DNA from 2 places in the Pseudomonas sp. TSO6 genome. Region 1 is predicted to be linked to the other one. Evidence: predicted binding sites of a transcription regulator. Region 1 holds the regulator's gene; the other holds the start of a gene.

The links. Region 1 encodes FliA, which starts transcription of late flagellar genes. Its sites were predicted from a motif close to CTAAAGTTTNNNNNNNNNNNGCCGNTAA; they were not measured.
Region 2: a site for FliA is predicted at 5,546-5,573, ahead of ACN6NG_RS04840 (flagellar protein MotY). Genes of this name have one in related genera too.

Annotation. Positions count from the first base shown of each region.
Region 1 covers NZ_JBLZWV010000020.1:204,088-215,422, reverse strand. Annotated here, with positions in the region: gene ACN6NG_RS06920 (ParA family protein) at 1-439, opposite strand, end outside; gene motD (flagellar motor protein MotD) at 589-1,446, opposite strand; gene ACN6NG_RS06910 (flagellar motor protein) at 1,450-2,190, opposite strand; gene ACN6NG_RS06905 (protein-glutamate methylesterase/protein-glutamine glutaminase) at 2,190-3,314, opposite strand; gene ACN6NG_RS06900 (chemotaxis protein CheA) at 3,361-5,598, opposite strand; gene ACN6NG_RS06895 (protein phosphatase CheZ) at 5,611-6,399, opposite strand; gene ACN6NG_RS06890 (chemotaxis response regulator CheY) at 6,420-6,794, opposite strand; gene fliA (RNA polymerase sigma factor FliA) at 6,915-7,655, opposite strand; gene fleN (flagellar synthesis regulator FleN) at 7,652-8,485, opposite strand; gene flhF (flagellar biosynthesis protein FlhF) at 8,579-9,886, opposite strand; gene flhA (flagellar biosynthesis protein FlhA) at 9,898-11,335, opposite strand, start outside.
Region 2 covers NZ_JBLZWV010000015.1:101,735-113,069, forward strand. Annotated here, with positions in the region: gene ACN6NG_RS04805 (molybdopterin-dependent oxidoreductase) at 1-1,397, shown strand, start outside; gene grxD (Grx4 family monothiol glutaredoxin) at 1,489-1,824, shown strand; gene bfr (bacterioferritin) at 1,882-2,355, opposite strand; gene ACN6NG_RS04820 (bacterioferritin-associated ferredoxin) at 2,557-2,775, opposite strand; gene ACN6NG_RS04825 (peroxiredoxin) at 3,000-3,602, shown strand; gene rnt (ribonuclease T) at 3,762-4,409, opposite strand; gene pyrC (dihydroorotase) at 4,433-5,479, opposite strand; gene ACN6NG_RS04840 (flagellar protein MotY) at 5,610-6,569, shown strand; gene ACN6NG_RS04845 (argininosuccinate synthase) at 7,074-8,291, shown strand; gene ACN6NG_RS04850 (hypothetical protein) at 8,363-8,845, opposite strand; gene ACN6NG_RS04855 (response regulator transcription factor) at 9,217-9,840, shown strand; gene ACN6NG_RS04860 (PA3496 family putative envelope integrity protein) at 9,896-10,072, opposite strand; gene nth (endonuclease III) at 10,177-10,815, opposite strand; gene ACN6NG_RS04870 (hypothetical protein) at 10,820-11,335, opposite strand, start outside.

The sequences.
Region 1 (11,335 bases):
GCTGGCTGGCGGCCAGGGCATTGACCATCAGCACGCCCAGCAAGGGTGGGCTGTCGATCACGGCATAGTCGAAATCCTGCCACAGCTGCGCCAGACTCTTGGCGATCACCAGGCCCAGGCCATTCTGCCCCGGCGACTGGCGCTCCAGCACGGCCAGTGCGGTGCTCGACGGCAACAGCGAAATGCGCTCATCGCTGGTGGGCAGCAGCAACTGCCCGGGCAGGCCGTCCGGCACTGCGCCCTTGTGCAGGAACAGGTCATAGCAGCTGTGCTCCAGCGCATCGGGGTTGTGCCCGAAATAGCTGGTCATCGAACCGTGCGGATCGAGGTCGACAACGACCACGCGCTTGCCTGCCTCAGCCAGCAGGCCAGCCAGGGCGATGGTTGTGGTGGTCTTGCCGACGCCACCTTTTTGATTGGCTACTGCCCAGACTCTCATAGGACGACTCATGACTCATACATTTCGCCGGACACCTGTGGGAGCTGGCTTGCCGGCGATCACCGGCGAAGCCGGTGCCAAACACCGCGCTGCCTGCATCGCCGGCAAGCCAGCTCCCACAAGGTAAGCGGTGACAGAGAATTGACGAGTTACTGCCCCGCCACCGTTGCTGGCGTTGCAGGTGCACTTTGTGTGCCAGCCCGGCGCAGTGCAGCATCCGGCGTTGCATGGGCACTGCCCGAACCGGTCAGGCTGCGGCGCACTTCGAGGTTGCGCGAAATCACCAACACCACCCGGCGGTTACGCGCGCGGCCTTCGGCCGTGTCATTGCCGGCCACCGGCTGGTACTCGCCATAACCCACCGAGGCCATGCGCGCCGGGTTGACCCCTTCCATGGCCAGCAGGCGTACGATGCTCGCCGCCCGCGCCGACGACAGTTCCCAGTTGGTCGGGTACTGTGCAGTGCGGATTGGCAGGTTGTCGGTGAAACCTTCGACATGCACCGGGTTGGCGAACGGCTTGAGGATGTTGGCCACCTTTTCGATGATGGCAAATGCCTTGTCGCTGGGCATGGCATCGCCACTGCCGAACAGCAGCGACGAATTCAGCTCGATCTCGATCCACAACTCGTTGCCGCGCACGGTCATCTGGTTGCTGTTGATCAGGTCGCCAAAGGCATCGCGCACGTCATCGCTGATGGTTTTCAGCGGGTCGACATTGGTCGCTGCCAGGCCCGCTTCGGTCTGCTCGCTGTCTTTGACCAGCGGCTCTGCCGGACGCACGCTCAACGGCTGCTCATCGCCGATGGGGATCGGTTTCATGCTGCGCTCAGGGTCGTTGAACACCCCGAGCAAGGCCTGGGAAATAACCTTGTACTTACCCTCGTTGATCGAGGAAATCGAGTACATCACCACGAAAAAGGCGAACAGCAAGGTGATGAAGTCGGCGTACGACACCAGCCAGCGTTCGTGGTTTTCGTGTTCCTCGGTATGACGACGGCGACGCATGGGTTACTCCATGAAGCCTTGCAGCTTCAACTCGATCGAGCGCGGGTTTTCACCCTCGGCAATCGACAACAAGCCTTCAAGCAGCATCTCGCGGTAGCGCGACTGGCGCATGACGTTGGCCTTGAGCTTGTTGGCGACCGGCAGCAGGATCAGGTTGGCGCTGGCCACGCCGTAGATGGTGGCGACGAAAGCCACGGCAATGCCGTTGCCCAGCTGCGAGGGGTCGGCCAGGTTGCCCATCACGTGGATCAGGCCCATCACCGCACCAATGATGCCGATGGTCGGCGCATAGCCGCCCATGCTCTCGAACACCTTGGCCGCCTGGATATCACGGCTTTCCTGGGTCAGGAAGTCGACTTCAAGGATGCTGCGGATGGCTTCTGGTTCGGCACCGTCCACCAGCAACTGCAGGCCCTTGCGCGCATACGGGTCGGGCTCGGCGTCGGCCACCCCTTCCAGCCCCAGCAGGCCCTCCTTGCGCGCGGTCAGGCTCCAGTTCACCACACGGTCGATGCCACCCGCCAGGTCGACCCGTGGCGGGAACAGGATCCAGCGCAGAATCTGCAAGGCGCGCTTGAAGGAGGACAGCGGCGACTGCAACAAGGCAGCCGCCAGGGTGCCACCCAGCACGATCAGCGCCGCCGGGCCGTTGACCAGAGCGCCGACATGGCCGCCTTCAAGGAAGTTGCCACCGACGATGGCGACAAAGGCGAGAATCAGGCCGATCAGGCTGAGCACGTCCATCAGACGCAGGCCTCCACCAGGTGCTTGCCGATTTCGTCCAGGCTGTACACCGCGTCCGCCAGGTTGGCTTTGACGATGGCCATGGGCATGCCATAGATCACGCAGCTGGCTTCATCCTGGGCCCACACGGTGCTGCCGCCCTGCTTGAGCAGGCGCGCACCTTCGCGGCCATCGGCGCCCATGCCGGTGAGCACCACCGACAGCACCTTGTCACCGTACGACTTGGCTGCCGAGCCGAAGGTGATGTCCACGCACGGCTTGTAGTTCAGGCGCTCGTCACCGGGCAGGATCTTCACCGTGCCACGGCCGTCGATCATCATCTGCTTGCCGCCGGGGGCCAGCAGGGCCAGACCTGGGCGCAGCATGTCACCGTCCTCGGCTTCCTTCACGTTGATGCGGCACAGCTTGTCCAGGCGTTCGGCAAAGGCCTTGGTGAACGCCGCCGGCATGTGCTGGATCAGCACGATCGGCGCCGGGAAGTTGGCCGGCAGCTGGGTCAATACCCGCTGCAGGGCCACCGGGCCGCCCGTGGAGGTGCCGATGGCCACCAGCTTGTAAGGTTTGCGCTTGGGGGCTGGCGAGTGCGACGCCGCCGGGGCAGCCGCACGGGCGGTCGCCGCAGGGCGGGCTGTCGCCGGGCTGGCGAAGCTGCTGGCCGGCGCAGGGCTGCTGGCGGGCACAGGGGCGGCGACCGGCGCCGGCCTGGCATAGCTGCCGAGGCGGCGGTTGCTGCGCGAAATGGTATGCACCTTCTCGCACAGCATCTGCTTGACCTTGTCGGGGTTGCGCGAGATGTCCTCAAAGTTTTTCGGCAGGTAATCCACCGCGCCAGCATCCAGCGCGTCGAGGGTGACGCGAGCGCCTTCGTGGGTCAGCGAGGAGAACATCAATACCGGCGTCGGGCAGCGCTGCATGATGTGCCGCACCGCGGTGATGCCGTCCATCATGGGCATTTCGTAGTCCATGGTGATGACATCGGGCTTGAGCGCCAGCGCCTGGTCGATTGCTTCCTTGCCATTGGTCGCGGTACCTACTACCTGGATCGTCGGATCCGCCGAGAGGATTTCCGAGACACGGCGGCGGAAGAAACCGGAATCATCCACCACCAGGACCTTGACTGCCATAAACACTCCATTAGGCGGCGCAACCCGCCAGGGTGCGCCACCGAAATCAAATACGCCGCGCGGCGTAACGCTTGAGCATGCTCGGGACGTCGAGAATCAACGCAATGCGACCGTCACCGGTGATGGTGGCCCCGGACATGCCCGGGGTGCCCTGCAGCATCTTGCCCAGCGGCTTGATTACCACTTCTTCCTGGCCAACCAGTTGATCGACGACAAAGCCGATGCGTTGCGTGCCGACCGACAGGATCACTACATGACCCTCGTGCTGCTCTTCGTGCACCTGGCCCTGTACCAGCCAGCGCTTGAGGTAGAACAGCGGCAGCGCCTTGTCGCGCACGATCACCACTTCCTGGCCGTCGACTACGTTCGTGCGCGACAGGTCGAGGTGGAAGATCTCGTTGACGTTGACCAGCGGGAAGGCGAATGCCTGGTTGCCCAGCATCACCATCAGGGTGGGCATGATCGCCAGGGTCAGCGGCACCTTGATGACGATCTTCGAGCCCTGGCCTTTGGCCGAGTAGATGTTGATCGAGCCGTTGAGCTGGGAAATCTTGGTTTTCACCACGTCCATGCCCACGCCACGGCCAGACACATCGGAAATTTCGGTCTTGGTCGAGAAGCCTGGGGCGAAGATCAGGTTGTAGCAGTCAGATTCGCTCAGGCGATCAGCGGCATCCTTGTCCATCAGGCCTTTTTCCACGGCCTTGGCGCGCAGGATGTTCGGGTCCATGCCCTTGCCGTCATCAGAGATCGACAACAGGATGTGGTCACCTTCCTGTTCGGCCGACAGCACCACGCGTCCGGTGCGGGCCTTGCCCGAAGCTTCACGCTCGTCGGGCATCTCGACACCATGGTCGACGGCGTTGCGCACCAGGTGCACCAACGGGTCGGCCAGGGCCTCGACCAGGTTCTTGTCCAGGTCGGTTTCTTCGCCGACCAGTTCCAGGTTGATCTCTTTTTTCAGTTGGCGGGCAAGGTCGCGTACCAGCCGCGGGAAGCGGCCGAACACTTTCTTGATCGGCTGCATGCGGGTTTTCATCACCGCCGTCTGCAGGTCGGCAGTGACCACGTCGAGGTTGGACACGGCCTTGGACATGGCCTCGTCGCCGCTGTTCAGGCCCAGGCGCACCAGGCGGTTACGCACAAGCACCAGTTCGCCGACCATGTTCATGATCTCGTCCAGGCGCGCGGTGTCGACGCGAACGGTGGTTTCCGCTTCGCTGACGGCATGCTTCTCGGCGGCCGGCGCCGGCGCACGGGGGGCCGGCGCAGGCTTGCTGGCGGCCGCAGGCGCCGGCGCAGCAGCGGCTGGCTTGGCCACCGGCTGGCTGTCGGCCAAGGCCTGGGCAGGCGCTTGCGCCTTGGCCACAACCGGGGCCTCGACCGCAGCAACGTCACCACCAAACTTGCCCTTGCCGTGCAACTGGTCCAGCAGGGCCTCGAACTCGTGCTCGCTGATTTCGTCGCCAGCGGCGCTGTTGTCAACCGCGACCGGCGCCGGTGCTTTGACGGCAGGCAAGGCATCAGCCTGGAACGTGCCCTTGCCATGCAACTGGTCGAGCAGCGATTCGAATTCTTCGTCGGTAATTTCGTCGCTTACCGCTTCTGCGGGTGCGACGACCGGCTGTACTGCAGCTTCGACACTGAACTGGCCTTTGCCGTGCAACTGGTCGAGCAGCGACTCGAACTCGGCGTCGGTGATTTCGTCACCCGCACCACTGATGGTCTCGCCCTGCATCTGCTCGTCGACCGCGGCTTGCGCCTTGACCGCGTCGAGCGAATCGAGCAGCTGTTCAAACTCGCTGTCGGTGATGTCCTGGTCATCGGCAGGGGCCATGGCCGCAACCGGCGGCTCGGCTACCGGTGCCGCAGGCGCTTCAGCGGCCTCGGCACCACCGGGTTCGGCCAGGCGCGACAAGGCCGCCAGCAACTCGGGGGTGGCCGGGGTTACGTCGGCGCGCTCGCGCACCTGGCCAAACATGCTGTTGACCGTATCCAGTGCTTCAAGCACCACGTCCATCAGTTCCGCATCGACCCGGCGCTCACCTTTGCGCAGGATGTCGAACACGTTCTCGGCGATATGGCAGCACTCCACCAGCTCGTTCAGCTGGAGGAAGCCGGCGCCCCCTTTTACAGTGTGGAAACCGCGAAAGATCGCATTGAGCAGGTCGGCATCGTCAGGTCGGCTTTCCAGCTCGACCAGTTGCTCGGACAGTTGCTCAAGAATTTCGCCGGCTTCTACCAGGAAATCCTGGAGGATTTCTTCATCGGCGCCGAAGCTCATCAAACGTGCTCCTTAAAAACCCAGGCTGGACAGCAAATCATCGACATCGTCCTGACCGGACACAACGTCTTCACGCTTATCGGCATGAATCTGCGGACCTTCACCCCGAGTCGGATGTTTTTCTGCATCTTTTTCTGCGCGCAGTTGATCGTGGTCATGCTGGATACCGGCAAAGCGGTCGACCTGGCTGGCCATCAGCACCAGTTTGAGCAGGTTGCTTTCCACCTCGGTCACCAGGCTGGTGACGCGCTTGATCACCTGGCCGGTCAGGTCCTGATAGTCCTGAGCCAGCAGAATGTCGTTGAGATGCCCGGCAACCTTGCGGTTACCTTCAGCGCTGTGCGTCAGGAAACTGTCGACGCGCTTGACCAGGTCACGGAACTCCGGCGCAGCCACTTCGCGGCGCATGAAGCGCTGCCAGTCGGTGCTCAGCGCCTTGGCTTCGCTGGCCAGGTCGTTGAGCACCGGGGTGCTTGCCTCGACCAGGTCCATGGTGCGGTTGGCCGCGCCCTCGGTCAGCTTGACCACGTACGACAGGCGCTCGGTAGCGTCGGTAATCTGCGACACCTCCTCGGCCTGCGGGATGGTCGGGTCGATCTGGAAGCTGACGATAGCGCTGTGCAACTCGCGGGTCAGCTTGCCGACTTCCTGGTACAGGCCGCGATCGCGGGTCTGGTTCAGCTCGTGAATCAGCTGTACCGCCTCGCCAAAACGGCCCCGTTCCAGGCTTTCGACCAACTCCTGGGCATGTTTCTTCAGGGTCGATTCGAACTCCCCCAAAGACGTTTGTGATGAATCCATGGCGCGCCCCCTGACGTGACTCAGCCGTTGACGCGTTCGAAGATCTTCTCGATCTTTTCTTTGAGCACCTGAGCGGTGAACGGCTTGACCACATAGCCATTGACGCCGGCCTGGGCCGCTTCGATGATCTGGTCGCGCTTGGCTTCAGCGGTCACCATCAATACTGGCAAGGTCTTCAGCTGATCGTCGGCACGCACTTTGCGCAGCAGGTCGATGCCGGACATGCCGGGCATGTTCCAGTCGGTCACCAGGAAGTCGTAGGCGCCCCTTTGCAGCATCGGCAGCGCCGTGATGCCATCGTCGGCTTCGTCGGTGTTGGTGAAGCCCAGGTCACGCAACAGGTTCTTGATGATCCGCCGCATCGTCGAAAAGTCGTCAACGATGAGGATTTTCATGTTCTTGTCCAATTAGACCTCCAAGCAGTCTCAAACGCGCCCGGTCTACCGGGCACGCACTCATTCAATTCGGTACAACGTGGATAACGCACGTGGAAAACGACTGCAACGACACCGGGCTCAACGTGCCCGCCATTCCCCCAGGCGGCTACGCAGGCGCGCGGCACACTGGCTGTGCAACTGGCTGACCCGCGACTCGCTGACCCCAAGCACCTCGCCAATTTCCTTGAGGTTCAGCTCTTCGTCGTAGTACAGCGCCAGTACCAGGCGCTCACGCTCCGGCAGGTTGGCAATGGCCTCGGTCAGGGCAGCCTGGAAGCGTTCGTCCTCCAGGCCACGCGCAGGTTCGACATGGCCACTGGCGCCATCCTCATGCAGCCCTTCGTGCTCGCCGTCCTGCAACAGGTCGTCAAAGCTGAACAGGCGGCTGCCCAAGGTATCGTTCAAGATCCCGTAGTAATCATCGAGACTCAATTGGAGTTCGGCAGCAACTTCATGATCTTTAGCGTCCCGGCCTGTTCTGGCTTCAACGGCACGCATCGCGTCACTGACCATGCGGGTGTTGCGGTGCACCGAACGCGGTGCCCAGTCGCCCTTGCGCACCTCGTCCAGCATGGCCCCGCGGATGCGGATGCCGGCATAGGTTTCAAAGCTAGCGCCTTTGCTGGCGTCATATTTGTTGGCCACTTCAAGCAGGCCGATCATGCCGGCCTGGATCAGGTCCTCGACCTGCACGTTGGCCGGTAACCGCGCCAACAGGTGGTAGGCAATGCGCTTCACCAGCGGGGCGTAGCGTTCGATCAGCTCGTACTGGCCGTCTTTCGCTGCCCGGCTGTACATCTTGAAGCCGCTGGCGTTCATAGCACGGGGCCCGCGCTGGTGGGCTGCACCAGGCGCTCGACAAAGAACTCCAGGTGGCCGCGCGGATTGGCCGGCAGCGGCCAGCTGTCAACCTTCTGGGCAATCGCCTTGAAGGCCAGCGCGCACTTGGAGCGTGGGAAGGCTTCGTACACGGCGCGCTGCTTCTGCACTGCCTTGCGCACACACTCGTCGTACGGTACGGCGCCCACGTACTGCAGGGCAACGTCGAGGAAGCGGTCGGTGACCTTGGTCAGCTTGGCGAACAGGTTGCGCCCTTCCTGCGGGCTCTGCGCCATGTTGGCCAGCACACGGAAACGATTCATCCCGTAGTCGCGGTTGAGCAGTTTGATCAGGGCGTAGGCATCGGTGATCGAGGTGGGCTCGTCACACACCACCAGCAGCACTTCCTGGGCAGCGCGAACGAAGCTGACCACCGACTCGCCAATACCCGCCGCAGTGTCGATCACCAGCACGTCGAGGTTGTCGCCGATTTCGCTGAACGCCTGGATCAGCCCTGCATGCTGGGCCGGGGCCAGGTGCACCATGCTCTGGGTGCCCGAGGCCGCCGGTACGATGCGCACACCGCCAGGGCCCTGCAGCATCACGTCACGCAGCTCGCAGCGCCCCTCGATGACATCGGCCAGGGTACGTTTGGGGGTAAGGCCCAGCAACACGTCGACGTTGGCCAGGCCCAGGTCGGCGTCCAGCAGCATGACCCTGCGGCCAAGCTCGGCCAGCGCCAGGGACAGGTTCACTGAAACGTTAGTCTTGCCGACGCCACCTTTGCCACCGGTCACGGCGATCACCTGTACGGGATGCATGCTACCCATGTCTGTTCTTTACCTTGTCTCGCTGGGACTCAGGCCACACGTGGGGCAATTCTGCGTACCCCTTGGCATAGCTACTTTGCACACGCTTCATGGTCAACCCGCCCGTCGGGGGTTGTGATAGAGATCAGCGAACATGTCGGCCATGGCCTCTTCGCTGGGCTCGTCCTGCTGCTGCACATTGACCGCACGGGACACCAATTGGTGGCCACGCGGCAGGTGCAGGTCGTCAGGAATGCGCGGGCCGTCGGTGAGGTAGGCCACGGGCAGTTCATGACTGATGGCAAGGCTCAGCACATCGCCAAGGCTTGCCGTTTCATCCAGTTTGGTCAGGATGCAACCGGCCAGGCCACAGCGCTTGTAGCTGTGGTAGGCGGCGGTCAGCACTTGCTTCTGGCTGGTGGTAGCCAGCACCAGGTAATTCTTCGCGGCAATGCCACGCCCGGCCAGGGTTTCCAGCTGCATGCGCAGTGCCGGGTCGCTGGCTTGCAGGCCGGCGGTATCGATCAGCACGACGCGTTTGCGCAGCAGTGGCTCCAGTGCCGCAGCCAGCGACTGGCCCGGGTCGACGTAGGTCACTGGCACATTGAGGATGCGGCCCAGGGTCTTGAGCTGCTCCTGGGCGCCGATACGAAAACTGTCCATGCTCACCAGCGCCAGGTTTTGCGCGCCATACTTGAGCACGTAGCGGGCAGCCAGCTTGGCCAGGGTGGTGGTCTTGCCCATGCCGGCCGGGCCGACCATGGCAATTACACCACCCTCTTCGATCGGTTCGATTTCGGGGATTTCGATCATCCGCGCCAGGTGCGCCAGCAGCATGCGCCAGGCCTGGCGAGGCTCTTCGATCTCGGCGGTGAGGTCGAGCAACTCACGGGCGATAGGCCCGGACAGGCCGATGCGCTGCAGCCGGCGCCAGAGGTTGGCCTGCTGTGGCTTGCTGCCCTGCAGCTGGCTCCAGGCCAGCGAACCGAGCTGCACTTCCAGCAGCTCGCGCAGGCCCGACAGCTCGGAGCGCATGGCATCGAACAAGCGCGGGTCGACCGGCGCCGCAGCAGGGGCAGCGGCAGCCTCAGGGGCATCGACATGCGGCTCGATCAACGGCTCGGCGGCCGTCAGCGACTGCCCGGCAAACAATTGGCGGTTGTTGTCGCTGCTGTCCTGGCGGTGGTCCAGCTCGGCCTGGGCAGTGGCGATGCGCGTATGGGTCTTGCGCAGCTCTTCTTCCAGCTCGGCGTTGGGCACGCGCGGAGCCAGGGCGGACAGCTTGTAGTCCAGCGCGGCCGTCAGTTCGACACCACCGGCAATGCGGCGGTTGCCAATGATCGCGGCATCGGCGCCCAGCTCGTCACGGACCAGCTTCATGGCCTGACGCATATCGGCGGCGAAAAATCGCTTAACTTGCATTATCCACTACCTCAGCCGTTAGGGCCCACGGTGGCAACGATGGTGACTTGCTTGTTGTCCGGTATTTCCTGATACGCCAGAACATGCAAATTCGGTACAGCCAGGCGACCGAAACGCGACAGCATGGCGCGGATCGGGCCGGCGACCAGCAGGATGGCCGGCTGGCCCTGCATTTCCTGGCGCTGGGCCGCTTCGATCAGCGAACGTTGCAGCTTCTCGGCCATGCTCGGCTCCAGAAGAACACCATCTTCCTGACCTTGCCCGGCCCTTTGCAGACTATTGAGCAAAATCTGTTCCAACCTTGGCTCCAGGGTAATCACTGGCAGCTCCGACTCAACGCCGACAATGCTTTGCACGATGGCGCGACACAATCCGACGCGCACCACCGCCACCAGCGCGGCGGTATCTTGACTCTTGCCGGCGTTGTTGGCGATGGCTTCGGCAATACTGCGAATATCGCGCACCGGCACCTGTTCCGACAACAGTGCTTGCAGCACCTTGAGCAGGCCCGACAAGGAAATGACACCCGGCACCAGCTCTTCTGCAAGTTTAGGCGATGCCTTGGACAGCACCTGCAGCAGTTGCTGAACCTCTTCGTGGCCAATCAGCTCATGGCAGTGCTTCTGCAGGATCTGGTTGAGGTGGGTGGCCACCACGGTGCTTGCGTCGACCACGGTGTAGCCCAGCGACTGCGCCTGGGAACGCTGGCCGACGTCGATCCAAACCGCCTCCAGGCCAAACGCCGGGTCACGCGCGGCAATGCCGTTCAGGGTGCCGAACACTTGCCCGGGGTTGATCGCCAGCTCCCGGTCCGGGTAAATCTCCGCTTCGGCCAGGATCACCCCCATCAGGGTCAGGCGATAGGCGCTGGGCTGCAAGTCGAGGTTGTCACGAATGTGCACGGTGGGCATGAGGAAACCCAAGTCCTGGGACAGCTTCTTGCGCACACCCTTGATCCGCGCCAGCAACTGGCCGCCCTGGTTGCGGTCGACCAGCGGGATCAGCCGGTAACCGACCTCCAGGCCGATCATGTCGATAGGCGTCACGTCGTCCCAGCCCAGCTCCTTGGTATCGAGCGCGCGCTGCGGCGAGGGCAACAGGTCTTGCTGGCGCTGCGCCTCTTGTTGCGCCTCCAGCTTCACCTTGTTCTGCTTCTTCCACACCAGGTAGGCGCCGCCACAGGCCAGCAGGCCAAGGCCGAGGAAGGCCACGTGCGGCATGCCCGGCACCAGCCCCATGACGATCATCAGCCCGCCGGACACCGCCAGGGCCTTGGGCGAATCGAACATCTGCCGGTTGATCAGCTTGCCCATGTCCTCGGAGCCCGAGGCGCGGGTGACCATGATCGCGGCAGCGGTGGACAGCAGCAGTGATGGCAATTGCGCCACCAAACCGTCACCGATGGTCAGCAGGGCGTATACCTTGCCGGCATCGCCGAAGCTCATGCCG
Region 2 (11,335 bases), on a different contig from region 1:
TCAACACCCTGTTCGAGGAGGGCCTGGCGCAAGGTTCGCACTTACCCATCAACGGCCTGCAGCAGGTGCGTGAGGCGCTTGCCCCCCTCAGCGCCGAAGCCATGAGCCCGCATTGCGGCATTGCTGCTACGCAGATCCGCCAGCTGGCACGGGACTTCGCTGCGGCAGAAAAGGCCGTGTGCTATGGCCGCATGGGCGTTTCCACCCAAACCTTCGGGACCCTCTGCCACTGGCTGGTGCAACTGATCAACCTGGTTACCGGCAACCTCGACCGTGAAGGCGGCGCTTTGTGCACCGAGCCCGCCGTCGACCTGGTGGCCACCACCTCGGGCGGCCATTTCAACGCCTGGCAGAGCCGGGTCTCGGGTTTGCCCGAGTACGGTGGCGAGCTACCCGTGGCGGCCCTGGCCGAAGAGATGCTGACACCTGGCGAAGGGCAGGTACGCGCCTTGGTGACAGTGGCCGGCAACCCGGTGCTGTCCACGCCTAACGGTCGCCAGCTGGATGCGGCCCTGGAAGGCCTGGAGTTCATGCTCAGCATCGACCTCTACATCAATGAAACCACTCGGCATGCCGACCTGATCCTGCCTTCCACCTCCTCGCTGGAAAACGACCACTACGACAGCACCTTCAACTTGCTGGCCGTGCGCAACGTCACCCGCTTCAACCGGGCGATCCTGGCCAAGCCGGACGGGGCGCTGCACGACTGGGAAATTTTCGTCGGCCTGGCCCAGGCGTTTGCCAGGCGTGCCGAGCTTGAGTTGAAACCGACCTGGGCACCTGCGCAGATGATCGATCTGGCCTTGCGCAAGGGGCGCTATGGTGAAGCAACGCCTTGGCGGCTTTCACTGGCAACGCTGGACGAGCACCCACACGGCCTTGACCTCGGGCCGTTACGCAGCAACCTCGCTGAGCGCCTGGCGACTACCAGCAAGGCTGTCGAAGCGGCACCCCAGGTGTTGCTGGACGACCTTCACCGCCTGACGCAACTGGCACCGCCCGTACCGGGTGAGCTGCTGCTGATCGGCCGCCGCCACGTGCGCAGCAACAACTCATGGATGCACAATTTCCACCGCCTGGTGAAAGGCAAGCCTCGCCATCATCTGTTGATGCACCCGCAAGACCTGCAACAGCGACAGTTGCAGGACGGCCAGCGGGTGCGTGTCCGCTCCCGCACGGGTGATCTCGAAGTCGAGGTGCAAGCCTGCGAGGACATGATGCCCGGTGTGGTCAGCCTGCCCCATGGCTTCGGTCACGGTCGTCAGGGCGTGCACATGCAGATCGCCCAGGCGCAGCCCGGGGTGAGCGCCAATGACCTGACCGACGAGCGCTTGCGGGACCAGGTTTCCGGCAACGCTGCGCTCAATGGCGTACCCGTGCAGGTGGAGGCCGCGTAAGGAACAGCAAGGCCGAGCACGCTGCTCGGCTTTCCGTTACAATGCGCCACCGTGCCGACAACAGCGTCGCAAAGTTAAGCCGAGGTGCTACATGGATATCATCGAAACGATCAAAGAGCAGATTGCCAACAACACCATTCTGCTTTACATGAAAGGCTCGCCGAATGCCCCGCAATGCGGGTTCTCGGCCAAGGCATCGCAAGCAGTGATGGGTTGTGGCGAGAAGTTCGCCTACGTCGACATCCTGCAGAACCCGGAAATCCGTGCCAACCTGCCAAAATATGCCAACTGGCCGACCTTCCCGCAGCTGTGGGTAGCCGGTGAGCTGGTTGGCGGTAGCGACATCATGCTGGAAATGTTCGAGAAGGGTGAGCTGCAAACCCTGATCAAGGACGCTGCTGCCAAAGCCAAGGCTTCCGAAGCCTGAGCTTCCGGCAAGCATAAAAAAACCCGCTGATAGCGGGTTTTTTTATGCGGCGAATAATTATTCTTCGCCCATCTGCGACTGCAGGTAGTTTTCGATAGTGATCTTTTCGATCAGCCCCAGTTGGGTTTCCAGCCAGTCGATGTGCTCTTCCTCGGATTCGAGGATCTCTTCAAGCATGTCACGCGAGCCGAAGTCGCCAGCGGTTTCGCAATGGGCGATGGCTGCCTTCAGGTCGGCCAGGCCTTTCTTTTCAAGCTTCAGGTCGCACTCGAGCATTTCCTTGGTGTGCTCGCCGATCAGCAGCTTGCCCAGGTCCTGAACGTTAGGGATGCCTTCGAGGAAGAGAATACGCTTGATCAGTTTGTCAGCGTGCTTCATCTCGTCGATGGATTCCTTGTACTCGTGCTTGCCGAGCTTGTTCAGGCCCCAATCTTCGTACATGCGTGCGTGCAGGAAGTACTGGTTGATCGCGACCAGCTCGTTTCCGAGGATCTTGTTGAGATGCTGGATGACGCTTACGTCGCCTTTCATTACGGGTTCCTGCCCTGTAGAAGTGTGCCAATACAGTGAAGTTTGAGCCCGATACTTAGTAGTGTCAAACCTAAGTTGTTGAATAATAAGTGAAAATTAATAGGAATAAGAATGTTTGTGAACCGCGTTGGAGCGCTAACTTATTGAATTTAAGGCATAAAAAAACCGGACACAGGGTCCGGTTCTTTGAATTCTGGGTTTTCAGGCCCCGGTAAATTCCACGGGATAGGGCAGGGCGGCCTGGCTGACCTGAAGCTCGGTCAGGGTCTCACGGACCACTTCCTTGGCCAGGCAGGCACATTTGCCACACTGGCTTGCGACATTGGTCGCGGCTCGCACTTCCTTGTAACTGCAGCATCCTTCATAGATCGCATCGCGGATCTGTCCGTCGGTGACGCCGACACAAAGACACACATACATAAGGGCTGACCATCGCGGGTTGAGTCGATGGATTGGAGCTTAATGTGAATGAGAATGCTTGTCAAAGTGCTTTCTGAAAAGGCTGTGCTTGAGCGACCGGTGGTTGCCTGCCTGATGGATTCGGCCTGTCATCAGAAGCCGTGTATGATGGTCGGCCTTTGTTGGATGTCGGGCAAGCCCGTCTGGCCCGGCAAACGGTTTTTCACCCTCATCAGGAGATTACAATGAGCGTACTCGTTGGTAAGAAAGCCCCCGATTTCACCGTTCCAGCCGTGCTGGGCAATGGCGAGATCGTCGACAGCTTCAACCTGGCTTCGGCCATCAAGGGCAAGTACGGCCTGGTGTTCTTCTACCCGCTGGACTTCACCTTCGTCTGCCCGTCCGAGCTGATCGCCCTGGACAACCGCATCCCGGACTTCCAGGCGCGCAACGTCGAAGTGATCGGCGTGTCGATCGACTCGCACTTCACCCACAACGCCTGGCGTAACACCCCGGTCAACAACGGCGGCATCGGTCAGGTGAAGTACACCCTGGCTGCCGACATGACCCACGAAATCTGCAAAGCCTACGACGTAGAGTCCGAAGGCGGCGTGGCCTTCCGTGGCGCCTTCCTGATCGACACCAACGGTGTTGTCCGCTCGCAGATCATCAACGACCTGCCACTGGGCCGTAACATGGACGAGCTGCTGCGCCTGGTTGACGCCCTGCAGTTCCACGAAGAGCACGGCGAAGTCTGCCCTGCCAACTGGAAAAAAGGCGACAAAGGCATGAACGCTTCGCCAGAAGGCGTTGCTGCCTACCTGAGCGAGAACGCTGGCAAGCTGTAATTGCCGCTCGCATAAAAAAACCGGCCCTCGTTGGCCGGTTTTTTTATGCCGTTCTGTGCCGGCCGCTTCGCGGGCGCGCCCGCTCCCACCGATTCTCTGCATGCCTGACGGCAAAGGTGAACCTGTGGGAGCGGGCATGCCCGCGAATGCTTTTGCAGCTCAATCGTTGAAGTCGCGCCAGCCGCCCATCTCTTTCCAGCGGTTGACGATGCCGCAGAACAGCTCGGCCGTCTTCTCGGTGTCATAACGCGCCGAGTGCGCCTCACGCCCGTCGAAGTCGATGTCCGCGCTCTGGCAGGCACGCGCCAGCACGGTCTGGCCATACGCCAGGCCCGCGAGGGTAGCGGTGTCGAAGCTCGAAAACGGGTGGAACGGGTTGCGCTTCAGGTCGTTGCGCGCCACCGCCGCATTGAGGAAGCCCAGGTCGAAGCTGCTGTTGTGGCCGACCAGGATCGCCCGCTTGCAGCCATTGGCCTTGAGTGCCTTGCGTACGCCGCGGAAGATGTCGGTCAGCGCGCTTTCCTCGCTGACGGCCATGCGCAGCGGGTGGTCCAGCTTGATGCCGGTAAACTCCAGCGCGGCGGCTTCGATGTTGGCGCCCTCGAACGGCTCTACCCGGTGGAAGTAGGTGTGCTCGGGGAACAGGAAGCCTTTCTCGTCCATGCCGATAGTGACGGCGGCAATTTCCAGCAGGGCATCGGTCGCGCTGTTGAAACCACCTGTCTCCACATCCACCACTACCGGCAGGTAGCCGCGGAAGCGCTCGGCCATCGGGTGGCGCGAACCGCTGCTACCTTGGGTGTCCATGTCGTCTTCGTAGAGTTCTTCGCTCACGCGTTTTCCTCCAGCAGGCGCCAGCGCAGTTTTTCACCGGCGCGCAGCGGGATTACGGTCTGCTCGCCAAACGGCAGGGTGTCCGGGGCGGTCCATTCTTCACGCACCAGGGTAATGGTGTCGGTGTTCGCCGGCAGGCCGTAGAAGGCCGGGCCGTGCAGGCTGGCAAAGCCTTCCAGCTTGTCCAGCGCGTTACGCTGCTCGAACGCTTCGGCGTACATTTCGATGGCCGCGTAGGCGGTGTAGCAACCGGCGCACCCGCAGGCGGCTTCCTTGGCGTGACGAGCGTGCGGTGCCGAGTCGGTGCCCAGGAAGAACTTCGGGTTACCGCTGGTGGCCGCGTCCAGCAGCGCCACCTGGTGGGTGTTGCGCTTGAGGATCGGCAGGCAGTAGAAATGCGGGCGAATGCCGCCAACCAGCATGTGGTTGCGGTTGTACAGCAGGTGCTGGGCGGTGATGGTCGCGCCGACGTTGGCCGGGGCCTCGGTGACGAACTGCGCGGCGTCGCTGGTGGTGATGTGTTCGAACACCACCTTCAGCGTCGGGAAGCGCTCGACCAGGCGGCGCATGTGCTCGTCGATGAAGCGCTTTTCGCGGTCGAACACGTCGATCTCGCTGCGGGTAACTTCGCCATGCACCAGTAGCGGCATGCCCACTTCCGCCAGTGCCTCTATGGCCGGGAAGATGTTGTCGATGCTGGTCACGCCGGAATCGGAGTTGGTGGTGGCGCCGGCCGGGTACAACTTGGCGGCGTACACGAAACCGCTGGCCTTGGCCGCGCGGATGTCCTCGGGGCTGGTGAGGTCGGTGAGGTACAGCACCATCAGCGGCTCGAAGCGGCTGCCGGCCGGGCGGGCAGCCAGAATGCGCTCGCGGTAGGCACCAGCCTGCTCGGCATTACGCACCGGAGGAACCAGGTTGGGCATGATGATGGCACGGGCGAAGGTACGCGCCACGTCGCCAACGGTGTGGGGCAGGACGGCACCATCGCGCAGATGGATGTGCCAGTCGTCGGGGCGCAGGAGGGTCAGGCGATCGGACATTGGGGATTCCAGGCGGGTCGAACTCAAGCCCCAATGCTACCGGAAAACCCTGGGGCGAGCACGGCTATCAAGTTTTCCGGCAGGCGTCCGATAGCCTGCAGGTAAGCCGTCAGAATTTGTGGAGCCGCCCGTGCGCCAGCGTTACCTAACCCTGTTGACCCTGTTCGCCAGCCTGCCGGCCGGCGCACTGACTTTCCAGACGCGCATGGAGAACATTGCCTGGAAGGTCGAGGGTGACCAGTTCGAGTGCCGTCTGATCCAGCCAATAGAAGGTTTTGGCAGCGGCGAGTTCGTGCGCCGGGCAGGTGAACAGCCGGTGTTCCAGCTGCGTTCGGACAGCAACGTACTGGGTGCAGGTACAGCCAGCCTGCTGGCGGCGGCGGCGCCGTGGCAGCCTGGGCGGGGTGATATCAACCTGGGCAGCGTGCGCATGGCCCGTACCGGGGTGCTGTTCAGTTCTTCCCAAGGCCAGGCCAGCCGCCTGATAAACGGCCTGCTCGACGGGCGCAGCACCGTGGTACGCAACTACACCGGTGAGGCCGGCAGGCCGATGGAAGTGCGCGTGCTGCCGGTCAGCTTCGCCAAGGCCTACAGCGACTACCAGGTTTGTGCCAGCAAGCTGCTGCCAATGAATTACGATCAGGTGCGCCAGACCCAGGTGGGCTTCCCAGGGGGCGGCACCGACCTGGACGCGTCGGCGCGTGCACGGCTGGATGTGATTCTGGATTACATGAAAGCCGACCCGACGGTAAACCACATCGAGCTGAACGGCCACTCCGACAACAGTGGCAACCGCCTGACCAATCGTGACCTGTCGCGTCGTCGCGCGCTGGCGGTGGCTGACTACTTCAAGGCCCACGGTTTGACTGAAGAACAGATCACGGTGCGCTTCCATGGCGAGCAGTACCCGTTGGTGAAGAACAACAGCGCTGCCAACCGGGCGCGCAATCGCCGGGTGAATATTGAGCTGGATCGGGTGGCAGTGGTTGAGAAACCCGCGGAAAAACCGGCTGAACGAGTGGCGCCTGCCGCGCCGGCGCCAGCACCAGCCAGCCCGGCGGCTGCCGCGCCGGGGGCGAAGGCGCCCTGAGATCGGGGTGCCTTCAGGTGTATGGAAAGAGATTGCATCAGGGCTACCAGGCGTTCGCCACAACGTTTTCAGCGCCTATCAGATCGAGCGCCGCCCGCGCGGCGCATCGCCGGCAAGCCAGCTCCTACATTTGTTTCGGGCCAGTCACTTCTGTGGGCTCACCGCTGTTCGCCTTGTTTGTTCCCATCGATAGTGAAGGTGATGCGCCAAGGGGGCGCGCGCCTGAGGTGCAGGCATGACTGGCCCGAAACAAATGTAGGAGCTGGCTTGCCGGCGATGCGCCGCGCGGGCGGCGCTCGATCTCATAGGCGCTAGAGATGCTGAGGCATGCACTTTGATGCCCCGATACGATCCTGAGCCCCGCCCCCTGGATAGCCCTGCCCCCCCCGTCGCCCTTCCGACAGTTCCTGTCGCTTTGTCGTCAGAAGCTGTCGCCCCACTGTAAATTTATCCGCAAGGCCGTTAGAATCGATCCCTTTCCGTACAACCCCGTGGAGTGATGGCATGGCGGACGTAAAAAAGGTCGTACTGGCGTATTCCGGCGGCCTTGATACTTCGGTGATTCTCAAGTGGCTGCAGGATACCTACAACTGCGAAGTGGTGACCTTCACCGCTGACCTGGGTCAGGGCGAAGAGGTCGAACCGGCCCGTGCCAAGGCCCAGGCAATGGGTGTTAAAGAGATCTACATCGACGACCTGCGCGAAGAGTTCGTGCGTGATTTCGTGTTCCCGATGTTCCGCGCCAACACCGTCTACGAAGGCGAGTACCTGCTGGGTACTTCCATCGCCCGCCCGCTGATCGCCAAGCGCCTGATCGAAATCGCCAACGAAACCGGCGCTGACGCCATTTCCCATGGCGCCACCGGCAAAGGCAACGACCAGGTGCGTTTCGAGCTGGGTGCCTACGCCCTGAAACCAGGCGTCAAGGTCATCGCCCCGTGGCGTGAGTGGGACCTGCTGTCCCGCGAAAAACTGATGGACTACGCCGAAAAGCACGGCATCCCGATCGAGCGCCACGGCAAGAAGAAGTCGCCGTACTCGATGGACGCCAACCTGCTGCACATCTCCTACGAAGGCGGTGTCCTGGAAGATACCTGGACCGAGCACGAAGAAGACATGTGGCGCTGGAGCGTCTCGCCTGAGAACGCCCCGGACCAGGCGACCTACATCGAGCTCACCTACCGTAACGGTGACATCGTTGCGATCGATGGCGTCGAGAAGACCCCGGCCACCGTCCTGGCCGACCTGAACCGTATCGGCGGTGCCAACGGCATCGGCCGCCTGGACATCGTCGAGAACCGTTACGTCGGCATGAAGTCGCGTGGCTGCTACGAGACCCCAGGCGGCACCATCATGCTCAAGGCCCACCGTGCCATCGAGTCGATCACCCTGGACCGCGAAGTCGCTCACCTGAAAGATGAGCTGATGCCGAAGTACGCCAGCCTGATCTACACCGGCTACTGGTGGAGCCCGGAGCGTCTGATGCTGCAACAGATGATCGACGCTTCGCAGGTCAACGTGAATGGCGTGGTACGCCTGAAGCTGTACAAAGGCAACGTGACCGTGGTCGGCCGCCAGTCGGATGACTCGCTGTTCGATGCCAACATCGCGACCTTCGAGGAAGATGGCGGCGCCTACAACCAGGCAGACGCGGCCGGCTTCATCAAGCTGAACGCACTGCGCATGCGCATTGCTGCCAACAAAGGCCGTTCGCTGCTCTGATTGCTGGCACGTGTCGTAGAAACCCCGGCTCAGGCCGGGGTTTTTTTTGGGGGGCAGAAAAGTCCGGGGGTTTAGCGCTCTTCGTTCACGACGTTGCCCTCGAGTGCGCTGATCGACAGCTGCGCACATTGACGTCTGTCCAGATTGCAAAAGCGCCAGGTGCGCGCTGGTACGGGGGGGTGGGCAAGTGCAGACAGAAGTTGCTGTTCCATCATGCGGTCGGCATCGGGGCCGGAAAACATGAACGTGACTGGCTCGCCCTTGGTCGCTTGGTGGGGACCGTTGGTCATGGCAGGAGTGGCCACGTTGTTGAGGATCGGCATGTTGTCATTCGTCGTTCTGCCGGGTGACGGGCTGTAGAACGACTTGTAGTTGAAATTGAGCGTCAGGAAGAACAGTGCTGTGAGAAAAAACGGGAAGCCCACCAGAAACCAGGTGTAGAGTTTTTGGCTGGACTCGCTGAGAAACGGCAGTGTCGCGAGCGCGGAGGCTTCGATGATCCCCGCGAAGATGGCAATGATCGTCAGCGGGGCGACAGGTTGTGCTTGGGTCATTTGGGCCGTCTCCAGCGGTTTTGCCCATCTATACCTGACCGTTGAGCTCAGCTAAAGACTGGACTGGTTTCCGGGTGAGAACTAATCGCCGGATAGCCTGGTCGCCTTGATTTTTCACCTTGTTTGAATTGGATCTTTCTTCAAGTGGACGTCAGCTTTTCAACTGGTGCGAACTTACGGGCGGGTGATACCGTAAGTTTGGTAATAAAGAATTTAGTTGTTACAACAGCAGTAGTTATTTGTAGGAAATTTCTGTAAGTGCTGTAGGTTTCATCTGCTCATCAGTTTCGCTGGGAATTCGCCGCGCCATCGGACGCCCTGTCGGTTATCGTGGCGTGCCAAAGCAAAAACAATGAATCAATGGATATCGCATGAATAAAGTGCTTATCGTGGATGATCATCCGGTCATACGCCTGGCCGTGCGCATGCTGATGGAGCGGCATGGGTATGACGTGGTGGCGGAGACCGACAACGGGGTGGCTGCACTGCAACTCACACGGCAACACCTGCCGGATATCGTGGTACTGGATATTGGCATCCCCAGGCTGGATGGCCTGGAGGTGATCGCGCGCATGGCAACGTTCAGCCCGGGCAGCAAAGTCCTGGTACTGACGTCGCAGGCCCCCGGCAACTTCTCGATGCGCTGCATGCAGGCGGGGGCATCTGGTTACGTGTGCAAGCAGCAGGAGCTCACCGAGTTGCTCAGCGCCATCAAGGCCGTGTTGTCGGGTTACAGTTACTTCCCCAACCAGGCCCTGCATGCGTCGCGTGGCAGGGGAGGGGGGAGCGAGACGGACATGGTCAACCGTCTTTCGGCGCGCGAGATGACCGTGTTGCAGCAGCTGGCGCGGGGGCGCTCGAACAAGGAAATTGCCGACAGCATGTTCCTCAGCAACAAGACGGTCAGTACCTACAAGTCCCGGCTATTGCTCAAGCTCAATGCGCGGTCGCTGGTTGACCTGATCGAACTGGCGCAGCGGCAAGGTCTTAACTGACTGCCAGGCCGCAAAGCCTCCCTTCAGGAGGCTTTGCCAGGGCTCCCGAGCAGCGCTACAGGTCGTAGTCGAAATCGGCCAGCTGCTTTTGCAGGCGCCGTTCTTCCAGCATGTTGTCGATGGTGCGGCGTTTGCTCAGGTTGGTCTTTGCGCTTTCCACCTGGGGTTCCGCTTCATCCTCTGTGGCAACAAAATCATCTTCGATCGACAGGTCGTCTTTATCGGTGCTCATGAGTCGCTCCAAGCCAAGGGGCCATTGGCCGTCCTTATAACCAGAAAGCAGACGCTGGTAAAAAAGATTTTTTCAATCGCCGCGAGTGGTTTTGAGCTATCGGCTCAATCGTCGCTGGTCTTGTGCTTGTATTCGCACAAGTCTTCGATCCGGCAACTGCCACACCTTGGCTTGCGGGCCTGGCACACATAGCGCCCATGCAGGATCAACCAGTGATGGGCGTCGAGCAGGTAATCCTTTGGCACGAATTTGACCAGTTTTTTCTCCACCTCCAGCACCGTCTTGCCTGGCGCGATGCCCGTGCGGTTGCTGACCCGGAAGATATGGGTATCCACCGCCATGGTCGGTTGGCGAAATGCAGTGTTAAGCACCACGTTGGCGGTCTTGCGGCCCACGCCGGGCAGTGCCTCCAACGCTTCGCGGGTTTGCGGCACCTCGCTGCCGTGCTGCTCTATCAGCATCCGGCAGGCTTCGATGACGTTTTTGGCCTTGCTGTTGTAAAGCCCGATGGTCTTGATGTATTCGCTCAAGCCTTCAACGCCCAGGGCATGGATGGCCTCGGGGGTGTTGGCGACGGGGAACAGGCGGGCGGTGGCCTTGTTGACGCCGACGTCAGTGGATTGCGCAGACAACGTCACGGCGACCAGCAGTTCGAACGGGGTGGTGTAGGCCAGTTCTGTCTTGGGGTCGGGGTTGTCTTCGTGCAGCCTGCGAAAGATCTCCAGGCGTTTGGCGGCATTCATGAAATCAGAGCTTTCCTTGACGACGTGGGTGGGCGGGGCCCGGACGCAGGCGATTGTACAAGGCCAGCAGCAGTCCGAGCAGTAGCAGCGCGCCGGGGGCCAGGCTGGCCAGGTGCAGGCCGGTCAGCTCAGCCAACCCTTGGCGGCTGGCGCCGAGCAGCAGGCAGATGGCAAGCACAGCGCCAAGGTGCCTGGCGAGCAGGCGCCAGCGGCCCCGACCAGGCAGTAGGTGGTCGTAGGCCAGGCATGGCAGGCAAAGCAGCGCGGGATAGTGGCCCAGGACAATGGCCAGTGGCAGCAGCCACGCACGCAAGGCCAGTTGCAGGCAGCTTGCCAGGGCGGCCAACAGCAACAGGCTTGCCAGCACGTACGCCCAGTTGGCCAGCCGCTGGCGCAAGGGTGCCAGCAACACCTGGTGCAGGCTAACCATCACGATCGCGCACACGCCGATGGCGGCGCCCTCGCGCAGCGTTCCGGTTGCACCCAGCACCGGCACAAGGCTTGCTGCCAGCCAATAGAC